3 linked regions of the Pseudonocardia sediminis genome follow. The protein of the gene in region 1 binds, or shares a complex with, the protein of each later gene. Links are inferred from orthologs where the notes say so. Each region holds a gene or a part of one and is shown in the gene's direction. Other genes may lie near its edges.

Region 1 (6,556 bases):
GTACAAGGGCAAGGGCGTGCGGTACGCCGGCGAGCAGATCCGCCGCAAGGTCGGAAAGACGGGTAAGTGATGGCCGAGACGAACAGCACGGTCTCCGGTGCCGCCCGGCGGCGGATGGCCTCCCAGGTGTCGCGCAAGCGGCGCGACTCGCGTACCCGCCGGCACGTCCGGCTGCGCAAGAAGATCTCCGGTACCCCGGACCGTCCCCGTCTCTCGGTGAACCGCAGCTCGCGGCACATCACCGTGCAGCTGATCGACGACCTGGCCGGTCACACGCTGGCCCAGGCCTCGAGCCTGGACGTCGACGTCCGCGCGCTGGACGGCGACAAGAAGGCCAAGGCGTCCAAGGTCGGGGAGCTCATCGCCTCCCGCGCCAAGGCCGCCGGCGTCACGGCGGTCGTGTTCGACCGCGGTGGCCTGGCCTACCACGGCCGGATCGCCGCGCTGGCGGACGCCGCCCGCGAGGGAGGCCTGGAGTTCTGATGAACGACACGCAGATCATGCGGACGACCTGCTCGCAGGGTCGGACCGTTGACACAGTTGAAGGGAACGTCTGATGCCGGGACGTGCACGGCGCGACGGCCCCGGAGGCCCCGCAGGCTCCGGCGGCCCGAGCAACGACAACCGCAGCGGCGGCGGCCGGGACCGTCAGGGCGGCGGCCGCGGCGGGGCGCAGGACAAGACCCCGTACATCGAGCGGCTCGTCACGATCAACCGGGTGTCCAAGGTCGTCAAGGGTGGTCGTCGCTTCAGCTTCACCGCCCTGATGATCGTGGGCGACGGTGACGGCCTGGTCGGCATCGGCTACGGCAAGGCCAAGGAGGTGCCCGCGGCGATCGCCAAGGGTGTCGAGGAGGCCAAGAAGAGCTTCTTCCGCGTCCCGCTCATCGGGGGCACGATCGTGCACCGGGTGCAGGGCGAGGCGGCGGCGGGTGTGGTCATGCTGCGCCCGGCCAGCCCCGGTACCGGTGTCATCGCCGGTGGCCCGGTGCGCGCCGTGCTCGAGTGCGCGGGGATCTCCGACATCCTGTCGAAGTCGCTGGGCAGCGACAACGCGATCAACGTCGTGCACGCGACGGTGGCCGCGCTGCGCTCGATCCAGCGTCCCGAGGAGGTGGCCGCGCGTCGTGGCCTGCCGCTCGAGGACGTCGCCCCGGTGTCGATGATGCGGGCGCGGGCTGCCGCGGCCGAGGCTGCGAGGGCCTGACCATGGCGACCTGGAAGATCACCCAGACGAAGAGCCGGATCGGCTGCAAGCAGAACCAGCGCGACACGTTGCGCTCGCTCGGCCTGAAGAAGATCCGGCAGTCGGTGGAGCGTCAGGACGACCCGCAGACCCGCGGCTACGTCCACACGGTGCGCCACCTCGTGACCGTGGAGGAGGTCGGCTCATGAGCGACAACGAGACCACCCCCGGCGTCATCAAGCTGCACGACCTGCGTCCCGCCCCGGGCTCGAAGAAGGCCCGGACCCGCGTCGGACGTGGTGAGGGCAGCAAGGGCAAGACCGCCGGGCGAGGCACCAAGGGTACGAAGGCCCGTAAGACCGTGTCGCCGCGCTTCGAGGGCGGGCAGATGCCGCTGCACATGCGGCTGCCCAAGCTCAAGGGCTTCAAGAACCGGTTCCGGGTCGAGTACCAGGTCGTCAACATCGGCGACCTGGCCCAGCTCTTCCCGAACGGTGGCGAGGTCGGCGTGGCCGAGCTGGTCGCCGCCGGTGCGGTCCGCCGCAACGAGCTGGTGAAGGTGCTGGGGGAGGGTGAGCTCGAGGGCATCACCCTGACCGTCAGCGCGCACAAGTTCTCCGCGTCCGCGCGCGAGAAGATCTCGGCAGCCGGCGGGTCCGTCTCCGAGCTGTAGTTCCCCGGCGCCGTCCACGGCCGCTCCCCGACCCCTACGGGTCGGGCGGGCCCGTGGGCGGCGCCGAACTGCTGTGTGGCCGCTGTTAGAGTCGCCGCACGGGGTTTCGGAGTCCCCGCCACCGTCACGGTGGCGAGACGAGGCCGGTCACCGGCTCGGACCGCTCTCGCAGCGGCAGGACTCCGGTCCCACATCCGGCCGGGCCGTTCTGGCCGGCGAGGAGGCGGCGTCGGGCCGCCGACGTCGTAGGAGGATCACCGAGTGCTCAGCGCGTTCCGGTCGGCCCTGACCACTCCGGATCTCCGCAAGAAGATCCTCTTCACCCTGGGCATCGTCGCGATCTACCGGCTGGGTGCCAACATCCCCTCGCCGGGTGTGTCGTACGTGAACGTCCAGGAGTGCGTGCGCCAGGTGGAGGGCGGCGAGAACTCCAGCGTCTACTCGCTGATCAACCTGTTCTCCGGTGGCGCGCTGCTGCAGCTCTCGATCCTGGCGCTGGGCATCATGCCCTACATCACGGCCAGCATCATCGTGCAGCTTCTGCAGGTGGTGATCCCGCGGTTCGAGCAGCTGAAGAAGGAAGGCCAGTCCGGCCAGGCCAAGCTGACGCAGTACACGCGGTACCTGACGATCGGGATCGCGATCCTGCAGTCCACCGGCTTCGTGGCCCTGGCCGAACGGGGGCAGCTGTTCGGCAACTGCACCCTGCCGGTCATCCCGGACTCCAGCATCTTCACGCTCAGCATCATCGTGATCGTGATGACCGCCGGTACGACCGTCGTCATGTGGCTCGGTGAGCAGGTGACCGAGCGCGGCGTCGGCAACGGCATGTCACTGCTGATCTTCGCCTCGATCGCGCACCGCATCCCCGCCGAGGGCAAGCAGATCCTGGACAACGCGGGCGGGCTGGTCTTCGCCGGTGTCTGCGTGTTCGGTCTGGCCATCATCGCGAGCGTCGTGTTCGTCGAGAACGGCCAGCGCCGCATCCCCGTCCAGTACGCCAAGCGCATGGTGGGCAGGCGGATGTACGGCGGCACGTCGACCTACCTCCCGCTCAAGGTGAACCAGGCCGGCGTCGTCCCGGTGATCTTCGGTAGCTCGCTGCTGTACCTGCCCGACCTGATCGCCCGGCTCGCCGGGAACGACGGCGGAGCCTTCCAGCAGTTCGTCCAGACCTATCTGGTCGACCAGTCCAACTGGTTGCACATCATCCTGTACGTCGCACTGATCATCTTCTTCACGTACTTCTACGTCGGCATCACGTTCAACCCCGACGAGCGTGCCGAGGACATGAAGAAGTACGGCGGCTTCATCCCCGGTATCCGGCCCGGCCGGCCGACCGCGGAGTACCTGAACTTCGTGCTCAGCCGCATCACGCTGCCCGGTTCGCTGTACCTCGGCCTGATCGCGGTGCTCCCGAACTTCTTCCTCGGGATCACCGGCAGCGGCCAGAACCAGAACTTCCCGTTCGGCGGCACCGCGGTCCTGATCATGGTGACCGTGGGCCTGGACACGCTGAAGCAGATCGAGAGCCAGCTCATGCAGCGCAACTACGAGGGCTTCCTGCGTTAGGCTCGCCGCGCGTGGCGCTCCCGTGAACTTCTCGCGTGACGTTCGCCGCCCGTCCCAACGTCGTCGGTGCGCATGTAGCAGTGTTGTCCCAGCCGGCGACGGAGCCGGATCACGAAAGAGCTAGGGGAGGTCGGGTTCGCGTGCGACTCGTTCTGGTTGGCCCGCCCGGTGCGGGCAAGGGAACCCAGGCGGAGCAGATGGCCAAGCGGCTGGACGTCCCGCACATCTCGACCGGTGACCTGTTCCGGGCGAACCTCAAGGACGAGACCGAGCTCGGTCTCGAGGCGAAGCGCTACATGGACGCCGGGAACCTGGTGCCCAACGAGGTCACCGTCGCGATGGTCAAGGACCGCCTCGGCGACTCCGACGCCGCGAAGGGCTTCATCCTCGACGGCTTCCCGCGCACGACGTCGCAGGCCGGCTCGCTGGGCGAGATCCTGAAGGACAAGGGCCTGGAGCTCGACGCGGTCGTGCAGTTCGAGGTCGACGACGAGGTCGTGGTGCAGCGGCTGCTCGCGCGCGGCCGCAGCGACGACAACGAGGACGTCATCCGCAACCGTCAGCAGGTCTACCGGGACGAGACGTTCCCGCTGCTGCAGTACTACGCGGACCGCCTGGTCGTCGTGGACGCCGTCGGCGAGGTCGACGAGATCACCGAGCGGGTGTTCACCGCGCTGGACAACCGCGGGGCGTAGAGGGAGAGAACGGCGAAGTGAACTCCGGCCGGACCGGTCTGCTGGGCGCCATCGCGCGCTACCGCGGACGCGACATCGAGCTCAAGACCCCGGGCCAGCTGCAGGCGATGCGGGCGGCCGGTGCGCTGGTCGCGTCGACCCTGGCCGCGGTCGTCGAGCAGACGAAGCCGGGTGTGAGCACGGCCGATCTCGACGCCGTCGCCGAGCAGACGATCCGGGCCGCGGGCGCGGTGCCGTCGTTCCTCGGCTACCACGGGTTCCCGGGCAGCATCTGCGCCTCGGTGAACGAGCAGATCGTGCACGGGATCCCGTCGCCGTCGCTCGTCCTCGCCGAGGGGGACCTGATCTCCGTGGACTGCGGGGCGATCCTCGAGGGCTGGCACGGCGACGCGGCCGTGACGATCCCGGTCGGGAACGTCGCCGCGGCGGACCTGGCGCTGTCCGAGGCGTGCCGGGGTGCACTGGCCGCGGGGATCGCCGCCGTCCGCCCGGGCGCCCGGCTGACCGACGTCTCGTTCGCCATCCAGGAGGCCTGCCGCGAGGCGGCGAACCGGGACGGCGCCGACTACGGGATCGTCGCCGAGTACGGCGGGCACGGCATCGGCACGTCGATGCACATGGACCCGTTCCTGCCGAACCACGGCGACGCCGGCCACGGGCCGAAGCTGCGTCCCGGGATGGCGCTGGCCGTCGAGCCGATGCTGACCGCGGGCGACCCGGAGACCGTCGAGCTCGAGGACGGCTGGACCGTCGTCACCGCCTCGGGCGGGCGCGCGGTGCACTGGGAGCACACGGTCGCGGTGACCGAGGACGGGCCGTGGCTGCTGACCGCTCCGGCCGATGAGGACACCGTCCTCGGTTCTTGATCGGTCATCCCGCCACTCCGGTGAGGACGGGTGTCACATGGAGACGGCACCGGGGTCGTTGTTGCTCTAGGTTCTGCGCATGGGCGAAGAGGCCGGGCAGTCGCCACCGAGCGAAGCGCAGGCGAAGCGAGAGTCGACACCGGGACGGACGACGTCGGTCGGTGTGCCGAAGGAGTCGGTGGAGGGTGAGCGCCGGGTGGCGCTCGTCCCCAAGGTCATCGAGAAGTTGCAGAAGCGTGGGGCCGAGATCGTCGTCGAGTCCGGTGCCGGGCTCGAGGCGCTGATCCCGGACGAGGCGTTCACCGACGCCGGCGCGACGATCGGGGATCCCTGGTCGTGCGACGTCGTGGTCAAGGTGGCGCCTCCGACGCAGGACGAGATCAGCAAGCTGGGACGCGACAGCACGCTGATCGGGTTCCTGGCCCCGCTGACGTCGCCCGAGACGATCGAGGCGTTGAGGTCGGCCGGTGTGCAGGCGTTCGCGATGGAGTCGATCCCGCGGATCTCGCGTGCGCAGGGCATGGACGCGCTGAGCTCGCAGGCGAACGTCTCCGGGTACAAGGCCGTGCTGGTCGCGGCGCAGGAGTCGACCCGCTTCTTCCCGATGCTGACCACCGCGGCCGGCACCGTGAAGCCCGCGACCGCGCTGATCCTGGGCGTCGGCGTCGCGGGCCTGCAGGCGCTGGCGACGGCCAAGCGCCTCGGTGCGCGCACCACCGGCTACGACGTCCGCCCGGACGTCGCGGACCAGGTGAAGTCGCTCGGCGCGCAGTGGCTCGACCTCGGCATCGAGGCGGCGGGCGAGGGCGGCTACGCCCGGGAGCTCTCCGACGACGAGCGCCGCAAGCAGCAGGAGCAGCTGGAGCTGGCGATCACCGGCTTCGACGTCGTGATCACCACCGCGCAGGTCCCGGGCCGGGAGGCGCCACGGCTGGTCAGCGCGAAGGCCGTGGAGGGCATGCGGCCGGGCAGCGTGATCGTCGACCTCGCCGGTGAGGGCGGCGGGAACTGCGAGCTCACCGAGCCGGGGCAGACCGTCGTCAAGCACGACGTGACGATCGCGTCTCCGCTGAACCTGCCGGCCACGATGCCGGAGCACGCCTCCGAGCTCTATGCCCGCAACATCACGGCGCTGCTGGAGCTGATGCTCTCCGACGGCGTGCTGGAACCGGACTTCGACGACGAGGTCCTGGCCAAGAGCTGTGTCACCCGCGACGCTCCCGCCGCACCGGCCGGGGACGCGGACGCGAAGGAGGAGAGCTGATGGAATCGGGCAGCCTGCTGGCGAACATCGCGATCCTGGTCCTGGCCGGGTTCGTCGGGTTCGCCGTCATCTCGAAGGTGCCGAACACGCTGCACACCCCGCTGATGTCGGGCACGAACGCGATCCACGGGATCGTCGTGCTGGGCGGGATGATCGTGCTCGGCGAGCTGGAGAACGCGACGGTGCTGGAGATCATCCTGCTCACCGTCGCCATCGCGTTCGGAATGATCAACGTGATCGGCGGCTTTCTCGTCACCGACCGCATGCTGGGCATGTTCAAGGGCAAGCAGCCGCCGAAGC
Region 2 (6,702 bases), 2.3 Mb from region 1 along the record:
CAGCGTCACGACTACGCGTGGGAGTTCGTGCTGGTGGACGTCGCCTCCGGCGCTCGCGTGCCGGCGGCGGACGAGCCGGCCGGGCCGGGCGCCCCGGACCGGGGTGACGCGGTGGGCGGCGAGCCCGTCGCCGGGCAGACCCGTACCGACGGACCGGTCGAGGCCGACGCGACCGCCGGGGACCTCCTGGTGGGGGAGCGGACGGATGTCCCGGCCGCGGAGGCCCGCCTGGGCGTCCCGGCGACGGCCGCGATCCTCGCCGGTCCGGGTCCCGACGGTGTGCGGGCCGGCCTGGCCGCGGCGTCGGCGTTCGTGTCCCGGGCGCGGGAGACCCGCCCGTGGGAGCCCGTGGAGGGTTTCGCCGACGAGGAGCGCGCCGCGGCGTCGGTCCCCGCACCGGCCCGGCCGGTCTGGTGGCGTCGCCTGTTCGGCCTCGGCGCCTGACACCGGCCCCGTCGGGTACCGACCCCCGGCCCCGGTGGTCGGCGCCCGGACACGTCCGGCGCCCGCGAGCCGTCCGGCGGCGGGCGAGGGGTTCGGAGATCGCGGCGCAGGTCACCCACCGTGGGGTCCCGTTCGGGGTGGTCACTCCGGATAGGGTGACGCCCGAGAGCCACCGGTGGCGTGCCCGCGACCCGGGTGCGCCGTCCGTCGCCGGAACTCCGGCGGCAGGTGCGCTGCACGACCGACGACGTACGACGAGCCTGTGGAGGCACAGTGACGGTCCGCGTAGGAGTGAACGGTTTCGGCCGGATCGGCCGGAACTTCTGGCGCGCGGTGGACGCTCAGCGCGTCGCCGGAACCAGCGACATCGAGATCGTCGCGGTGAACGACATCACCGACAACGCCACCCTCGCGCACCTGTTGAAGTACGACTCGATCCTCGGACGGCTGCCCTACGAGGTCTCCTCGACCGACGACGAGATCGTCGTCGACGGCAAGGGCTTCAAGGGCCTGGCCGTCCGCGACCCCGCCGAGCTGCCCTGGAAGGACCTCGGCGTCGACGTCGTCGTCGAGTCCACGGGCCTGTTCACCAAGCGTGAGGCGGCCGCGAAGCACCTCGACGCGGGTGCGAAGAAGGTCGTCATCTCGGCCCCGGCCAGCGACGAGGACATCACGATCGTCAAGGGCGTCAACGACGGCGACTACGACGGTTCGCAGAACATCATCTCGAACGCGTCCTGCACCACGAACTGCCTCGCGCCGCTGGCGAAGGTGCTCGACGACCTGCTGGGGATCGAGAAGGGTCTGATGACCACGATCCACGCCTACACCCAGGACCAGAACCTGCAGGACGGCCCGCACAAGGACCTCCGCCGGGCCCGCGCCGCCGCGCTGAACGTCGTCCCCACCTCGACCGGTGCGGCGAAGGCGATCTCGCTGGTCATGCCGCACCTCAAGGGCAAGCTCGACGGCTACGCGCTCCGGGTGCCGATCCCCACCGGCTCGGCCACCGACCTGACCGTCGAGGTCCGCAAGGAGGCGACGGTCGCCGAGATCAACGCGGCGTTCAAGGCCGCGGCCGAGAGCGGACCGCTGCAGGGCGTCCTCAAGTACACCGAGGACCCGATCGTCTCCTCCGACATCGTGACCGACCCGCACTCGACGATCTTCGACGCCGGCCTGACCAAGGTCATCGGCAACCAGGTCAAGGTCGTGGGCTGGTACGACAACGAGTGGGGCTACTCCAACCGACTGGTCGACATCGCCGGGCTGGTGGCGTCGAAGCTGTGAAGACGCTCGACGACCTTCTCGACGAGGACGTCCAGGGCCGCTACGTCCTCGTACGCAGCGACCTCAACGTCCCGCTCGACGACGACCGCACCATCACCGACGACGGCCGCATCAAGGCGTCGATCCCGACGATCACCGCGCTGGCCGAGGCCGGAGCGCTCGTCGTGATCATGGCGCACCTGGGCCGTCCGAAGAACGGGCCGGAGGACAAGTACTCGCTGGCTCCCGTGGCCGAGCGGCTGGGTGACCTGCGCGCCGCACCGGTGCGGCTGGCCGAGCTGGGCAAGGAGCTGCCGAACATGGCGGCCGGCGACGTGGTCCTGCTGGAGAACATCCGGTTCGACCCGCGCGAGACCAGCAAGGACGACGCCGAGCGCGGCGCGTTCGCCGACGAGCTCGTCGCGTTGGTGGGCGACGACGCCGCGTTCGTCTCCGACGGGTTCGGCGTGGTGCACCGCGAGCAGGCCTCGGTCTACGACGTCGCGCAGCGGCTCGACTCCTACGCCGGCGGGCTGGTGCTCTCCGAGGTCGAGGTGCTGCGGACGCTCACCGGTTCGCCGGAGCGCCCGTACAACGTCGTCCTCGGCGGGTCGAAGGTCTCGGACAAGCTGGCCGTGATCGAGGCGCTGCTGCCGAGCGTCGACCAGCTGCTGGTCGGCGGCGGGATGTGCTTCACGTTCCTCGCCGCTCAGGGCCACGGCGTCGGGTCCTCGCTGCTCGAGGCCGACCAGGTGGACAACTGTCGCCGTCTGCTCGACTCCGGCAAGATCGTCCTGCCGGTCGACGTGGTGGTCGCGGACGCGTTCTCCGCCGACGCGAACACCCGCACGGTGCCGGTGGAGGGCATCGAGGACGGCTGGTCCGGCCTCGACATCGGGCCGGACTCGGTTTCGGTGTTCGGATCCCTGCTCCGCGCGACGAAGACCGTCTTCTGGAACGGCCCGATGGGCGTGTTCGAGATGGCGCCGTTCGCGGAGGGCACGCGCGGTGTGGCGCAGGCGATCGTGGACGCCACCGCGGCGGGCGCGTTCAGCGTCGTCGGCGGCGGGGACTCCGCGGCCGCGGTCCGTGCGCTGGGCCTGCCCGAGGACGGCTTCTCGCACATCTCCACCGGCGGCGGCGCGTCGCTGGAGTTCCTCGAAGGAGAGACCTTGCCCGGTGTGGCCGTCCTGGAGGAGCAGTAACATGACGACGTCGAACAACCCGGCCGGGCGCAAGCCCCTGATCGCCGGCAACTGGAAGATGAACCTGAACCACCTCGAGGCCATCGGGCTGGTGCAGAAGCTGGCGTTCGCGCTGCCGGAGAAGTACTACGCCAAGGTCGACGTGGCGGTGATCCCGCCGTTCACCGACATCCGCAGCATCCAGACGATGATCGACGGCGATCGTCTGCACATGGTGCACGGCGCCCAGGACCTGTCCCCGCACGACTCCGGTGCCTACACCGGTGACGTGTCCGGGGCGATGCTGGCCAAGCTCGGCTGCACCTACGTGGTGATCGGGCACTCCGAGCGCCGCGAGATCCACGGCGAGGACGACGCCCTGGTCAACGCCAAGGTGCAGGCGGCAGTCAAGAACGGTCTGACCCCGATCCTGTGCGTCGGCGAGGGCCTCGACGTGCGCGAGGCCGGCGACCACGTGCAGCACTGCACCGACCAGCTGCGCGGGGCGCTGAAGAAGGTCACGGCCGATCAGGCCGCGTCGTTCGTGCTGGCCTACGAGCCGGTGTGGGCGATCGGCACCGGCCGGGTCGCGAGCGCGGCGGACGCCCAGGAGGTGTGCGCCGCGCTGCGGCAGACCCTGCGCGAGCTCTACGGCGACGACGTCGCCGCACGGGTACGGGTGCTCTACGGCGGCTCGGTGAAGTCGTCCAACGTGGCCGAGATCGTGGCCCAGGGCGACGTCGACGGGGCCCTCGTCGGCGGCGCGAGCCTGGACGCCGACGAGTTCGCCAAGCTCTGCGCCATCTCCGCGGGCGGCCCGCTGCCGTAGGCCCCCGCCGGACCGGACCCGGGCCGGTCCCTCTCCGTGTGACGCGAGAGGGACCGGCCCGTCGTCGTCCCACGGGCAGGGGCGCCGGTCACACCGTCGGTGTACGCGGGTATTCTCGGGGGCTCCGGCGAGCGAACGAGATTGGACTGCCCGCGTGCTCCTGACCCTGCAGATCGTCCTCATCATCACCAGCATCCTGCTGGTCGTGCTGATCCTGCTGCAGCGCAGCCGTGGTGGTGGTCTGACCAGCCTGTTCGGTGGTGGCGTGCAGTCGAGCCTGTCCGGCTCCGCCGCCGCGGACCGCAACGTCTCCCGGTACACGGTCTTCGTGGCCCTGATCTGGCTGATCGCGGTCATCGGTAACGGACTGCTCGTCTCGACGAGCTGACACCCGCACACCTTTCGACCGCGCACGCCTCTCGACGCTGTACCCCTCGACGCTAGGGAGACAAGACCATGGCAGGTGGCAACGCCATTCGCGGGACCCGCGTGGGTGCCGGCCCGATGGGCGAGTCGGAGCGTGGTGAGACCGCGTCCCGAGAGCTCGTCCCGTACTACTGCGCCAACGGGCACGTCAACGACACCTGGTTCGCCTCCGGCGCCGAGATCCCGGACACCTGGGACTGCCCGCGCTGCGGTCTCCTCGGTGGCCGCGACGCGCAGGCCCCGCCGGCCCCGCTGCGCAACGAGCCGTACAAGACGCACCTCGCCTACGTGAAGGAGCGCCGCAGCGACGCCGACGGCGACGCGATCCTGGAGGAGGCGCTGGGACGGCTCCGGGCCTCCCGCGAGCTCTGATCCCCCTTGGTGACGACGGGGGCGGTGCCGCCCTTGTTGCGTGACCCCGCCCGCCGGCTCGCCCGACGCGCCCGCCGCTCGGCCGGGCGCCTCGTCGACGAGGTGCTGGCCCGCCACACCGCGGCCCAGACCGCCGCACTGCGCACCGAGCTGGCCGCGCTGCGCGACACGTTCGACCACCGCCTGCGCGACGAGGTGGACCGCGCGATCCGCGAGGTGCACGCCGCCGAGGTGCGCGACCGCCGGGACATGATCGCGGCGGGCGAGCGCGAGGCCGTGCTCTCCAGCGCCCGGTTCGCCCGCGAGGCCATGCCCGACGCGGTCATGCTCGCCGCCCCGCCGGAGACGCTGGCGCACGCGCTGGGCCTCGCCCCGGCCGGCGGCATGGCGCTGGAGTTCGGCGTCTACACCGGAGGCACGCTGCGGGCGATCGCCGAGCACCGCGGCGACGGCCGGGTGTACGGCTTCGACTCGTTCACCGGGCTGCCCGAGCTGTGGCGCTCCGGGTTCGGTCCCGGCGCGTTCGACGACGTCGACGGCCTGCCCGACGTACCCGGCGCCGAGCTGGTCGTCGGCCTGTTCTCGGACACGCTGCACGGGTTCCTGGAGGCCCACCCCGGGCCGGTGGACTTCCTGCACGTCGACTCGGACCTGTACTCCTCCGCGGTCACCGTGCTCGACGCCGTCGGGCCGCGCCTGCGACCGGGCAGCATCGTGCTTTTCGACGAGTTCCTGAACTTCCCGGAGTGGGAGCAGCACGAGGCCCGCGCCTGGTGGGAGTACGCCGACAAGCACGACGTCGCGTACCGCTACGTCTGCTACACCCTGAACAACGAACAGGTCGCGGTCCGCATCACCGAGGGCTGATCACGGCGGGCTCCGGCCCGTGCCGCAGTGGCACGATCCGCCACCAGGTCAGGCACCGCCAGACCCACTCCAGCGGTCCGTGGCGGAACCGTGCGAGCCACCAGCGCGCGGCGAGCACGCCGACGACGACGATCACCGCCGCGACCCCGAGCATCGCCGGCAAGCGCGTCGAGTCCGGCAGCCCGGCCGGGCCGGCGAGCAGCAGGACGAGCAGGGTCGCGCCCACATACTGCGTCAACGCCGTGCGTCCGAGCGGGGTCAGCACGGCCAGCACCCCGCCCCGGGCACGGGTGCGCAGCACACCCAGCAGCGCCACGGTCCAGAGCCCCGCGACCGCGAGCCCGGCGACGGCCGAGTCGGTGTCGAAGCCGCTGTTCGCCAGGTCCGACAGCTGCCACGGCAGGGTCACCGCGGCCACCACCGCGCAGAGGACCCCGGCGACCGCGATCCGGCGGCCGTGCCGGTGCAGGGTGGACGGGATCCGGTAGCGGGCGGTGGCCAGCCCGAGCAGGAACAGCCCCGGCACCAGCGCGAGCCCCGAGGTCCCCAGCGCGAGCGCGGTGACGACCAGCCCGGCCCCGCCGGCCGCCACGGCCCACCGTGGCAGCCACGTCGCGGGAAGAAGCACCACCAGCCCGATGACGGCGTACGGCAGCAGCGCCTCACCGGGCTGCCCGAGGTGGTGCAGCGCCCCGATGCCGGCCAGGACGACGAGCCGCCGGAGGAGGAGCAACCGCGGCCGCGATGCGCGTGCGGCGGAACCGTCCAGGAACAGCGCGAGGCTGACGCCGAACAGAAACGCGAAGATCGGGAAGAAGCGCTGGTGGGCGACGAGCTCCAGCGCGGCCGGGATCGGCAGCATCGGTCCGCCCGGCTCGTCGGTGGAGCGCATCTCCGTGATCTCCGGGACGTTGCTCAGCAAAATCCCGATGACCGCGAGGCCGCGCAAGGCGTCGACCTCGGCGAGGCGGGGGCCGGCGGGAGGGGGAGTGGACGTCACGGTCGGACGGTAGGAGCCGAGCGGGAGTCGTGGCCTCGGCCGGAGGGACGATCCGCGCCGGCCGGGCTCGCCCGTCCGGCCGGGGATGCGGGACACCACCCGGGTCCGTCAGGCGGCGCCCTCACCTGCGGCCGGGCTCCGTTCCTTGATCGCGCACGCATTGTTTACGCTGCGGGACATGACTCGCTGGACGCTCCCCCCGGACAAGATTCCGAGCGCGTGGTTCAACGTGGCCCCGCACCTGACGACGCCGTTGCAGCCGCCGCTGCACCCGGGCACGCGCGAGCCGGTCGGCCCCGACGACCTGGCCC
Region 3 (7,225 bases), 210 kb from region 1 along the record:
CCGGGACGGGACCCGGGTCGCCGCGGTGGCCGGGGGACGCGCTCTCGTCGGCGCCGTGGTGACGCTGCCCGGCGGCGCGGTGTCGGTGCGCCAGGTGCGCGAGCTGCGCCCGGCGGAGCTGGACGGCGTGGTGGCGCTGGACTGGCGTGCGGGCGACCAGCTCGTGGTGGCCGCGAACTCCGACCGCCCGGTGTCGCTGGTGTCGGTGGACGGCCTGACGCTGGACCCGATGCCGAGCGTGAACCTGACCTCGCCGCTGCGGACGGTGGCCGCCGCACCCGGCCGGGCGATGTACGTGGCCGACCGGACCGGGGTGTGGAGCTTCGCCGGCGGCGACCTCGACGCGTGGCGCCAGTCGCTCGGGGCGACGTCGGACGCACGGCCGTTCTACCCGAACTGAGGTTACCCACGGGTTGTGGACAACTCCGGGGCGAGTGCCCCGGAGCGGGGAGGTCCGTCGGTCCGGCGGCGCATGCTCGCCGCCATGACCACACGGGAGCTCCTCGCCGGACTGACCGACCTCGTGCTGCCCAGCACCTGCGGCGGGTGCGGCGCGCCGGGCGGCGGCTGGTGCCCGGCCTGCGCCGACGCCACCGGCGGGCCGCTGACGGTGACGCTGCCGCGCGCCGGGCCGACGGCGGCGGCCGGCCGGTACCGCGGCCCGCTGCGCCGGGCCCTGCTCGGCTACAAGGAACGCGGCCGGCGTGATCTCGCGCCGTCGCTGGCCGGGCTGCTCGTGCCGCCGGTCGCCGCGGTGCTGCCGGTCTCGCCGCCGGGACCGGTGTGGCTGGTGCCGGCCCCGTCACGGCCGGGTGCGGCCCGGATGCGCGGCGGTGACCACGTGGCCCGGCTGGCGCGTGTCCTGGCCGTGCGCCTCGGCGCGGCCGGGCTGCCGGCGCACGTCGCGCCGGTGCTCGCCCTCGACCGGCGGGCCCGCGACTCGGTCGGCCTGGACCCGGCGCAGCGGGCCGCGAACCTGAACGGGGGCATGCGGTTCCGTCCACCCGGGGCCGGTGTCCAGGGTCCGGGGGCGGACGCCGTCGTCGTGCTCGTGGACGATGTGGTCACCACCGGCGCCACGCTGCGTGCCTGCCGAGACATGTTGCTTCGCAACGAGATCGCAGTGTCCGCGGCAATCGTGCTGTGCGATGCGACCGGGGGAGCGGCCGGGCGGGCCCCGGTGATCACCCGGGTGCCGGATAACGCTCACGGTGCGCGCCCGAAGTTGCTCCGGGATCGCTCGGGCGGGTCGGTGACAGGTATGTCCAGCGGGCGGACGAACCGCTAACGTCGTCTGAACTTCGACCCCTTATCACACGAGGAGGAGCCACCGATCGCCCGCCCGGGGCAATCGGGTCCCTGACCCCCGACCCGACCGATGAGATCAAGAACGATCAGACCTGCGACCGCTGCACGAGAGCGAGGGATGTCCGCGTGGAGATCACCGTAACCGGCCGGAACGTTGAGGTACCGGATCATTTCCGTGGCCATGTCGAGGAGAAGCTCAGCCGCCTCGAACGCTACGACCACAAGATCGTCGGGATGGAGGTCGAGCTCTTCCACGAGCCGAACCCCCGCCAGCAGAAGAGCTGCCAGAGACTCGAGATCACCGGACGCGGCGGGTGCGGTGCCGTCGCCCGCGCCGAGGCTGTCGCCGGTGACTTCTACGCCGCGCTCGACCTCGCCGTCGGCAAGCTCGCGAGCCGCCTGAGCCGCTCGCACGACCGCCGCAAGCCCAGCCGCCGGGACAAGGTGCTCGCCGGCCGCGCCGCGGCCACGCCGGGCGGTACCGCCCTGCTCGAGGAGGCTCCCCCGCTCGAGGACCTGGTGCCCGGGCCCCGGGGGCACGCCGAGCACCTCGACGACGAGTACCGGCCCGGCCGGATCGTCCGGGACAAGGTGCACGACGCCCGGCCGATGTCGGTGGACGAGGCGCTGTCGCGGATGGAGCTCGTCGGGCACGACTTCTATCTCTTCGCCGACGCCGAGTCCGGCCTTCCGTCGGTGGTCTACCGGCGGAAGGGTTACGACTACGGCGTCATCCGGCTGAACGGCTGACCCCGTGCGGTGGGGGGTCGGTCACGCCCCGCCCCCCACCGCCCACGGGGCGTCACGGTCTCCCGGTGCGACGTTCCGGCCGGTCCCGTCGCGGGGGCTGCGTACCATGACGGGAAGGTGGTGTCGCGGTACCGCGTCAGCGCGTCGCCGACGCTGCCTGCGATGACCTGACCGCGATCGTGAATGAGGTCGTGCAGTGCCCTTCCTGAGTCGTCTCCTCCGAGCCGGCGAGACCAAGCTGGTGAAACGGCTCGGCAAGATCGCCGCCCACATCGACACGCTCGAGCCGGAGATCCAGGCGTTGTCCGACGCCGAGCTGCAGGCCAAGACGGCCGAGTTCCGCTCCCGGCACGCCGAGGGCGAGGGCGAGTCGCTCGACGACCTGCTGCCCGAGGCCTTCGCCGTCGTCCGCGAGGCCGCCCAGCGCACGCTGGGCCAGCGCCCCTTCACCGTGCAGCTGATGGGTGGCGCCGCCCTGCACCTGGGCAACGTCGCCGAGATGCGCACCGGTGAGGGCAAGACGCTGACCTCGGTGCTCCCGAGCTATCTCAACGCGATCTCCGGCAAGGGCGTCCACGTCGTCACGACGAACGACTACCTGGCCAAGCGCGACTCCGAGACCATGGGCCGGATCCACCGCTGGCTGGGTCTCACGGTCGGGGTGATCCTGGCCGAGATGACGCCGGCCACGCGGCGCGAGCAGTACGCCGCGGACATCACCTACGGCACGAACAACGAGTTCGGCTTCGACTACCTGCGCGACAACATGGCGTGGAACGCCGTGGACATGGTCCAGCGCGGGCACAACTTCGCCATCGTCGACGAGGCGGACTCGATCCTGATCGACGAGGCGCGGACCCCGCTGATCATCTCCGGCCCGGCCGAGCAGAGCGCCCGCTGGTACCAGGAGTTCGCGCGGCTCGCCCCGATGCTGACCAAGGACATCCACTACGAGGTCGACGAGCGCAAGCGCATGGTCGGCATCACCGAGGACGGCGTCACCCTCGTCGAGGACCAGCTCGGCATCGACAACCTCTACGAGTCCGCGAACACCCCGCTGGTCGGCTACCTGAACAACGCCGTCAAGGCCAAGGAGCTGTTCAAGAAGGACAAGGACTACATCGTCAACGACGGTGAGGTCCTGATCGTCGACGAGTTCACCGGCCGCGTGCTGGCCGGGCGCCGCTACAACGAGGGCATGCACCAGGCCATCGAGGCCAAGGAGAACGTCGAGGTCAAGGCGGAGAACCAGACGCTGGCCACGATCACCCTGCAGAACTTCTTCCGGCTCTACGACAAGCTCTCGGGGATGACCGGTACGGCCCAGACCGAGGCCTCCGAGCTCAACGAGATCTACAAGATGTCCGTGGTCACGATCCCCACGAACAAGGACATGGTCCGTCAGGACCAGCCGGACCTGATCTACAAGACCGAGCCCGCCAAGTTCGAGGCGCTCGCCGACGAGATCGCCGAGAAGCACCGGGCGGGCCAGCCGGTGCTCGTCGGTACGACGAGCGTCGAGAAGTCGGAGTACCTGGCGCAGCTGTTGCTCAAGCGCGCCATCCCGCACGAGGTCCTGAACGCGAAGAACCACGCGCGCGAGGCGACGATCATCGCCCAGGCCGGGCACGCCGGGTCGGTCACGGTGGCCACGAACATGGCCGGTCGCGGTACCGACATCATGCTCGGCGGCAACCCCGAGTTCCTGGCCGACCTGGAGCTGCGCAGCCAGGGCCTGGACCCGGTGGAGACCCGCGAGGAGTACGAGCAGGCCTGGGACGCGGTCCTGTCCCGGATGCGCAAGCAGGTCCAGGCCGAGGCCGAGGAGGTCAAGTCCGCGGGCGGTCTCTACGTCCTGGGCACCGAACGGCACGAGTCACGGCGGATCGACAACCAGCTGCGCGGCCGGTCCGGGCGTCAGGGCGACCCGGGCGAGTCCCGGTTCTACCTCTCGCTCGGCGACGAGCTGATGCGCCGGTTCAACGGCCAGGTCGTCGAGTCGATCATGAACCGGTTCAACCTCCCGGACGACGTGCCGATCGAGGCCGGCATGGTCACCCGCGCGATCCGCAGCGCGCAGACCCAGGTCGAGCAGCAGAACTTCGAGATCCGCAAGAACGTCCTCAAGTACGACGAGGTCCTCAACCAGCAGCGCAAGATCATCTACGACGAGCGCCGCCGGGTCCTCGACGGCGAGGACGTCCAGAGCCAGACGCGCAACATGCTGGCCGACGTGATCCACGGCTACGTCCAGGGCGCCACGTCCGAGGGCTACTCCGAGGACTGGGACCTCGACAAGCTCTGGACCGCGATCGGCGGCCTCTACCCGGTCTCGGTGGGCTGGCGGGAGATCGCCGACTCCGAGGACGGGCTCGAGGAGCTCTCCGCGGAGGCGCTGGAGAAGGCGATCCTCGACGACGCCGAGGCCGCCTACGCCCGCCGCGAGGCCGAGATCGACGCCCTCATCGGAGCCCAGGGCGGGATGCGCGAGCTCGAGCGCCAGGTCCTGATGCAGGTCATCGACCGCAAGTGGCGCGAGCACCTCTACGAGATGGACTACCTCAAGGAGGGCATCGGGCTGCGCGCGATGGCCCAGCGCGACCCGGTGATCGAGTACCAGCGCGAGGGCTTCGACATGTTCGCCGCGATGCTCGAGGGCATCAAGGAGGAGACGATCGGGCACCTGTTCAACGTCACCGTGCAGGTGGCCGAGCAGGAGCCGGTGGAACCCGCCGCCGACGGCGCGGCCGCCGTGGCCGAGGCCCCCGGGCCGCCGCGGGAGGACGACACCACCGAGATCCCGGTCATCCCGGCCCGTCCGCCGATCGGTGGCGCCCGCCGCCGGGTGCCGGACGAGGACCCGAACGAGCAGACGACCGTCCTGCCGAACCTGTTCCGTTCCGGGCCGCCGCAGAACCTGCAGTACAGCGGCCCGACCGAGGACGGCGACGTCGCCCGCCGCGGCGAGGCCGCCGCGAACGGGAACGGCCGCGCGGCCGGCAACGGCTCCACCGGGGCCGGAGCCAACGGCGCCGGCGGGGCGAGCGCCGCCGACGGCGACGCGAGCGTCAACCGCGCCGAGCGTCGCCGCCAGCAGCGGGCCGCGGAGAAGGCGAACCGCCGCCGGCGCTGAGCCGTTCGACGACGACCCACGACGCCGCCCCGGGCCACGGTCCGGGGCGGCGTCGTCGTCCCGGTGCCGGAGGGTCAGATCAGGCGCACGGCCGTGCACACCCAGGTGTCCTGCCGGGCCGTGGCCGTGGTGCCCCGGCCCTGCCGGGCGGCGGTGCGACCGGCGGGGACGACATCCAGGCGCAGGGTCAGCGCACGGATGCGGTCACCGACCCGGCACACCGTCACCACCTCGGCCGCGCCCGGGTGCGGCTGCGCGACGTGCACCCGGCCGGGCGCGACCGCCCGCACCGTCGACGGCCGGCTCGCGCCCAGGTAGCGCAGCACCTCCGGGGTGACGGCGGCGGCGAGCTGCCCCGGCTGCCGTCGTCCGGCCAGTACCTCGAGCATCGACCGGACCAGGGCTCCGGCCCGCGCGTGCGGTGGCGGACCGTCCGCTGCCGCACCGGCCTTCGGGACCGGGCCGCCGGGCCCGCCCGCCGGGCCGGAGTCCCGGCCGGGAGCGGTGCCGGTGCCGGCGGCGGGCGACCCCGTGCACTCCCGGGACCAGACGTGACGGCGTGGGTGCACGGCGCCGACGGCGAGCGGTTCCGGCTCGTGCCCGGGCGCCCGCAGCCGCGGCGGCCGGGGAGCGGGAGGCGGTCCCGGAACCCGGGGGACCGGTGCCGGAGCCAGGTTCGGCGGGTCCGCGACGGGCTCGGCCGGGACGCGGGTCAGGGGTGCGACGGTCACCGGTCCAGCGTCGCTCCCCGGCCGTCGCCGGCCGCCGATCCGCGATAGTTCGTCACCATACGATAGTGCGACGAATCGTTCGGAGACGTACGGTCTGCGCCGTGAGCGACCCCTTCTTCGAGTCCCGGCCGGAACACATGCCGCTGGGCAAGCTCGTCTCGTGGGTGGGCGGGGCGATGCAGAGCTACTACCGCCGCAGCGTCGCCCGGCACGGCGTGACCGGCACCGCGATCGGTGTGCTGGGCGCCCTGGCGCACGCCGAGGGACTGTCCCAGCGCGAGCTCGCCGGGCGGGTCGGCGTCACCCCGGCGACACTGACACCGGTGCTGGACACCCTCGAGCAGGAGGGCCGGATCGGGCGCGAGCGCGACACCTCGGACCGTCGCATCGTCCGGCTCTGGATCACCGACGACGGCCGGACGCACCTGAGGACGGTGTTCACCGAGGTCGCGGCCACGTTCCGGGCGCAGATGCCGCAGCCGCCGCCGGAGCACGAGCCGATCATCCGGGAATACCTCGTCGCGGTGCTGGCCGCGGTGAGCCAGGATTCGGGATCCGGTCCGGGGCGTCACGCCGCCGGGGACGAGCCCACAGGGAAGGGAGCGGAGCGATGAGCAGCGTCGCCGTCGAGGTCACCGACCTCGTCAAGCACTACCCGAAGGCGTCCGGCAACGCCGTCGACGGTCTCTCGTTCACCGTGGGGGAGGGCGAGGTCTTCGGCCTGCTCGGGCCGAACGGTGCCGGCAAGACGACCACCGTCGGCGTGCTGACCACGCGGGTCGTACCGACCTCGGGTTCCGCCCGGGTGGCGGGGCTCGACGTGAGCGCCGACGCCGTCGCCGTGTGCGCGAAGCTGGCGGTGGTGCCGCAGCGGGTGAACCTGGACCGGTCGCTGACCGTGCGGGACAACCTGCGCTTCCACGCCGCGTACCACGGTGTCGGGCGCGCCGAGCGCAACGCCCGCGCCGACGAGCTGCTGGAGCGGATGGGACTGGCCGACAAGGCGAAGTCGATCAGCGACAACCTCTCCGGCGGGCAGGCGCAGCGGGTGATGATCGCCCGCGGGCTGATGCACCGCCCGGAGGTGCTGTTCCTCGACGAGCCCTCCACCGGGCTGGACCCGCAGGCCCGGCTGTTCGTCCACGACCAGATCGCGACCCTGCGCGACGAGGGCGTCACGGTCGTCCTGACCACGCACGACATGGACGAGGCGCACAAGCTCTCGGACCGCGTCGGCATCGTCGACCACGGCAAGCTCCTCGCCCTCGACACCCCGGACGGGCTGATCCGCTCGCTGCCGGGC

What was found.
Region 2: secY (region 1) and secG share a complex: the UniProt entries of both Escherichia coli proteins name them as parts of the sec protein translocase complex. The link is inferred for Pseudonocardia sediminis from one-to-one orthologs.
Region 3: the proteins of secY (region 1) and secA are in contact, whole or in part, in a crystal structure (PDB 3DIN), measured with the Thermotoga maritima proteins. The link is inferred for Pseudonocardia sediminis from one-to-one orthologs. Residues at the interface, in WP_004081795.1 of Thermotoga maritima: Glu108, Gly109, Glu110, Glu111, Ala236, Glu237, Arg238, Arg239, Ile240, Thr241, Ile242, Gln243, Tyr244, Ala245, Arg246, Arg247, Val248, Thr249, Gly250, Arg251, Arg252, Val253, Tyr254, Gly256, Ala257, Ser258, Thr259, Tyr260, Leu261, Pro262; in WP_004082002.1 of Thermotoga maritima: Glu261, Ala262, Arg263, Lys300, Ala301, Arg302, Thr303, Ile304, Ile305, Leu323, Tyr324, Asp325, Pro326, Val329, Ser330, Tyr333, Ile336, Lys340, Phe345, Val349, Glu363, Phe364, Tyr374, Ser375, Gly376, Gly377, Glu393, Ile395, Thr482, Ser483.

The regions. Positions count from the first base shown.
Region 1 is NZ_SHKL01000001.1:5,588,993-5,595,548, reverse strand. What follows is about bases 1,460-4,275. They hold secY (preprotein translocase subunit SecY), read left to right. Parts: upstream 1,460-2,120; coding sequence 2,121-3,431; downstream 3,432-4,275. Other genes in these bases: map (type I methionyl aminopeptidase), read left to right, coding at 4,144-4,275; EV383_RS26125 (adenylate kinase), read left to right, coding at 3,572-4,126; rplO (50S ribosomal protein L15), read left to right, coding at 1,460-1,859. In the rest of the region: rplF (50S ribosomal protein L6), read left to right, coding at 1-70; rplR (50S ribosomal protein L18), read left to right, coding at 70-483; rpsE (30S ribosomal protein S5), read left to right, coding at 557-1,207; rpmD (50S ribosomal protein L30), read left to right, coding at 1,210-1,395; more of rplO, read left to right, coding at 1,392-1,459; more of map, read left to right, coding at 4,276-4,992; EV383_RS26115 (Re/Si-specific NAD(P)(+) transhydrogenase subunit alpha), read left to right, coding at 5,072-6,256; EV383_RS26110 (NAD(P) transhydrogenase subunit alpha part 2), read left to right, coding at 6,256-6,556. UniProt on the Escherichia coli protein: The central subunit of the protein translocation channel SecYEG. Consists of two halves formed by TMs 1-5 and 6-10.
Region 2 is NZ_SHKL01000001.1:3,320,529-3,327,230, forward strand. What follows is about bases 2,536-5,497. They hold secG (preprotein translocase subunit SecG), read left to right. Parts: upstream 2,536-3,880; coding sequence 3,881-4,114; downstream 4,115-5,497. Other genes in these bases: EV383_RS15395 (phosphoglycerate kinase), read left to right, coding at 2,536-2,918; tpiA (triose-phosphate isomerase), read left to right, coding at 2,920-3,726; EV383_RS15410 (RNA polymerase-binding protein RbpA), read left to right, coding at 4,183-4,524; EV383_RS15415 (class I SAM-dependent methyltransferase), read left to right, coding at 4,558-5,391; EV383_RS15420 (DUF418 domain-containing protein), read right to left, coding at 5,378-5,497. Also shown: EV383_RS15385 (hypothetical protein), read left to right, coding at 1-444; gap (type I glyceraldehyde-3-phosphate dehydrogenase), read left to right, coding at 718-1,734; more of EV383_RS15395, read left to right, coding at 1,731-2,535; more of EV383_RS15420, read right to left, coding at 5,498-6,391; EV383_RS15425 (TrpB-like pyridoxal phosphate-dependent enzyme), read left to right, coding at 6,561-6,702. UniProt on the Escherichia coli protein: Subunit of the protein translocation channel SecYEG. Overexpression of some hybrid proteins has been thought to jam the protein secretion apparatus resulting in cell death; while this may be true it also results in FtsH-mediated degradation of SecY.
Region 3 is NZ_SHKL01000001.1:5,376,075-5,383,299, reverse strand. The notes cover bases 1,907-5,391. They hold secA (preprotein translocase subunit SecA), read left to right. Parts: upstream 1,907-2,254; coding sequence 2,255-5,191; downstream 5,192-5,391. Other genes in these bases: EV383_RS25135 (Rv3235 family protein), read right to left, coding at 5,266-5,391; hpf (ribosome hibernation-promoting factor, HPF/YfiA family), read left to right, coding at 1,907-2,058. Outside these bases: EV383_RS25155 (LpqB family beta-propeller domain-containing protein), read left to right, coding at 1-400; EV383_RS25150 (ComF family protein), read left to right, coding at 485-1,288; more of hpf, read left to right, coding at 1,435-1,906; more of EV383_RS25135, read right to left, coding at 5,392-5,922; EV383_RS25130 (MarR family winged helix-turn-helix transcriptional regulator), read left to right, coding at 6,024-6,536; EV383_RS25125 (ABC transporter ATP-binding protein), read left to right, coding at 6,533-7,225. UniProt on the Escherichia coli protein: Required for protein export, interacts with the SecYEG preprotein conducting channel.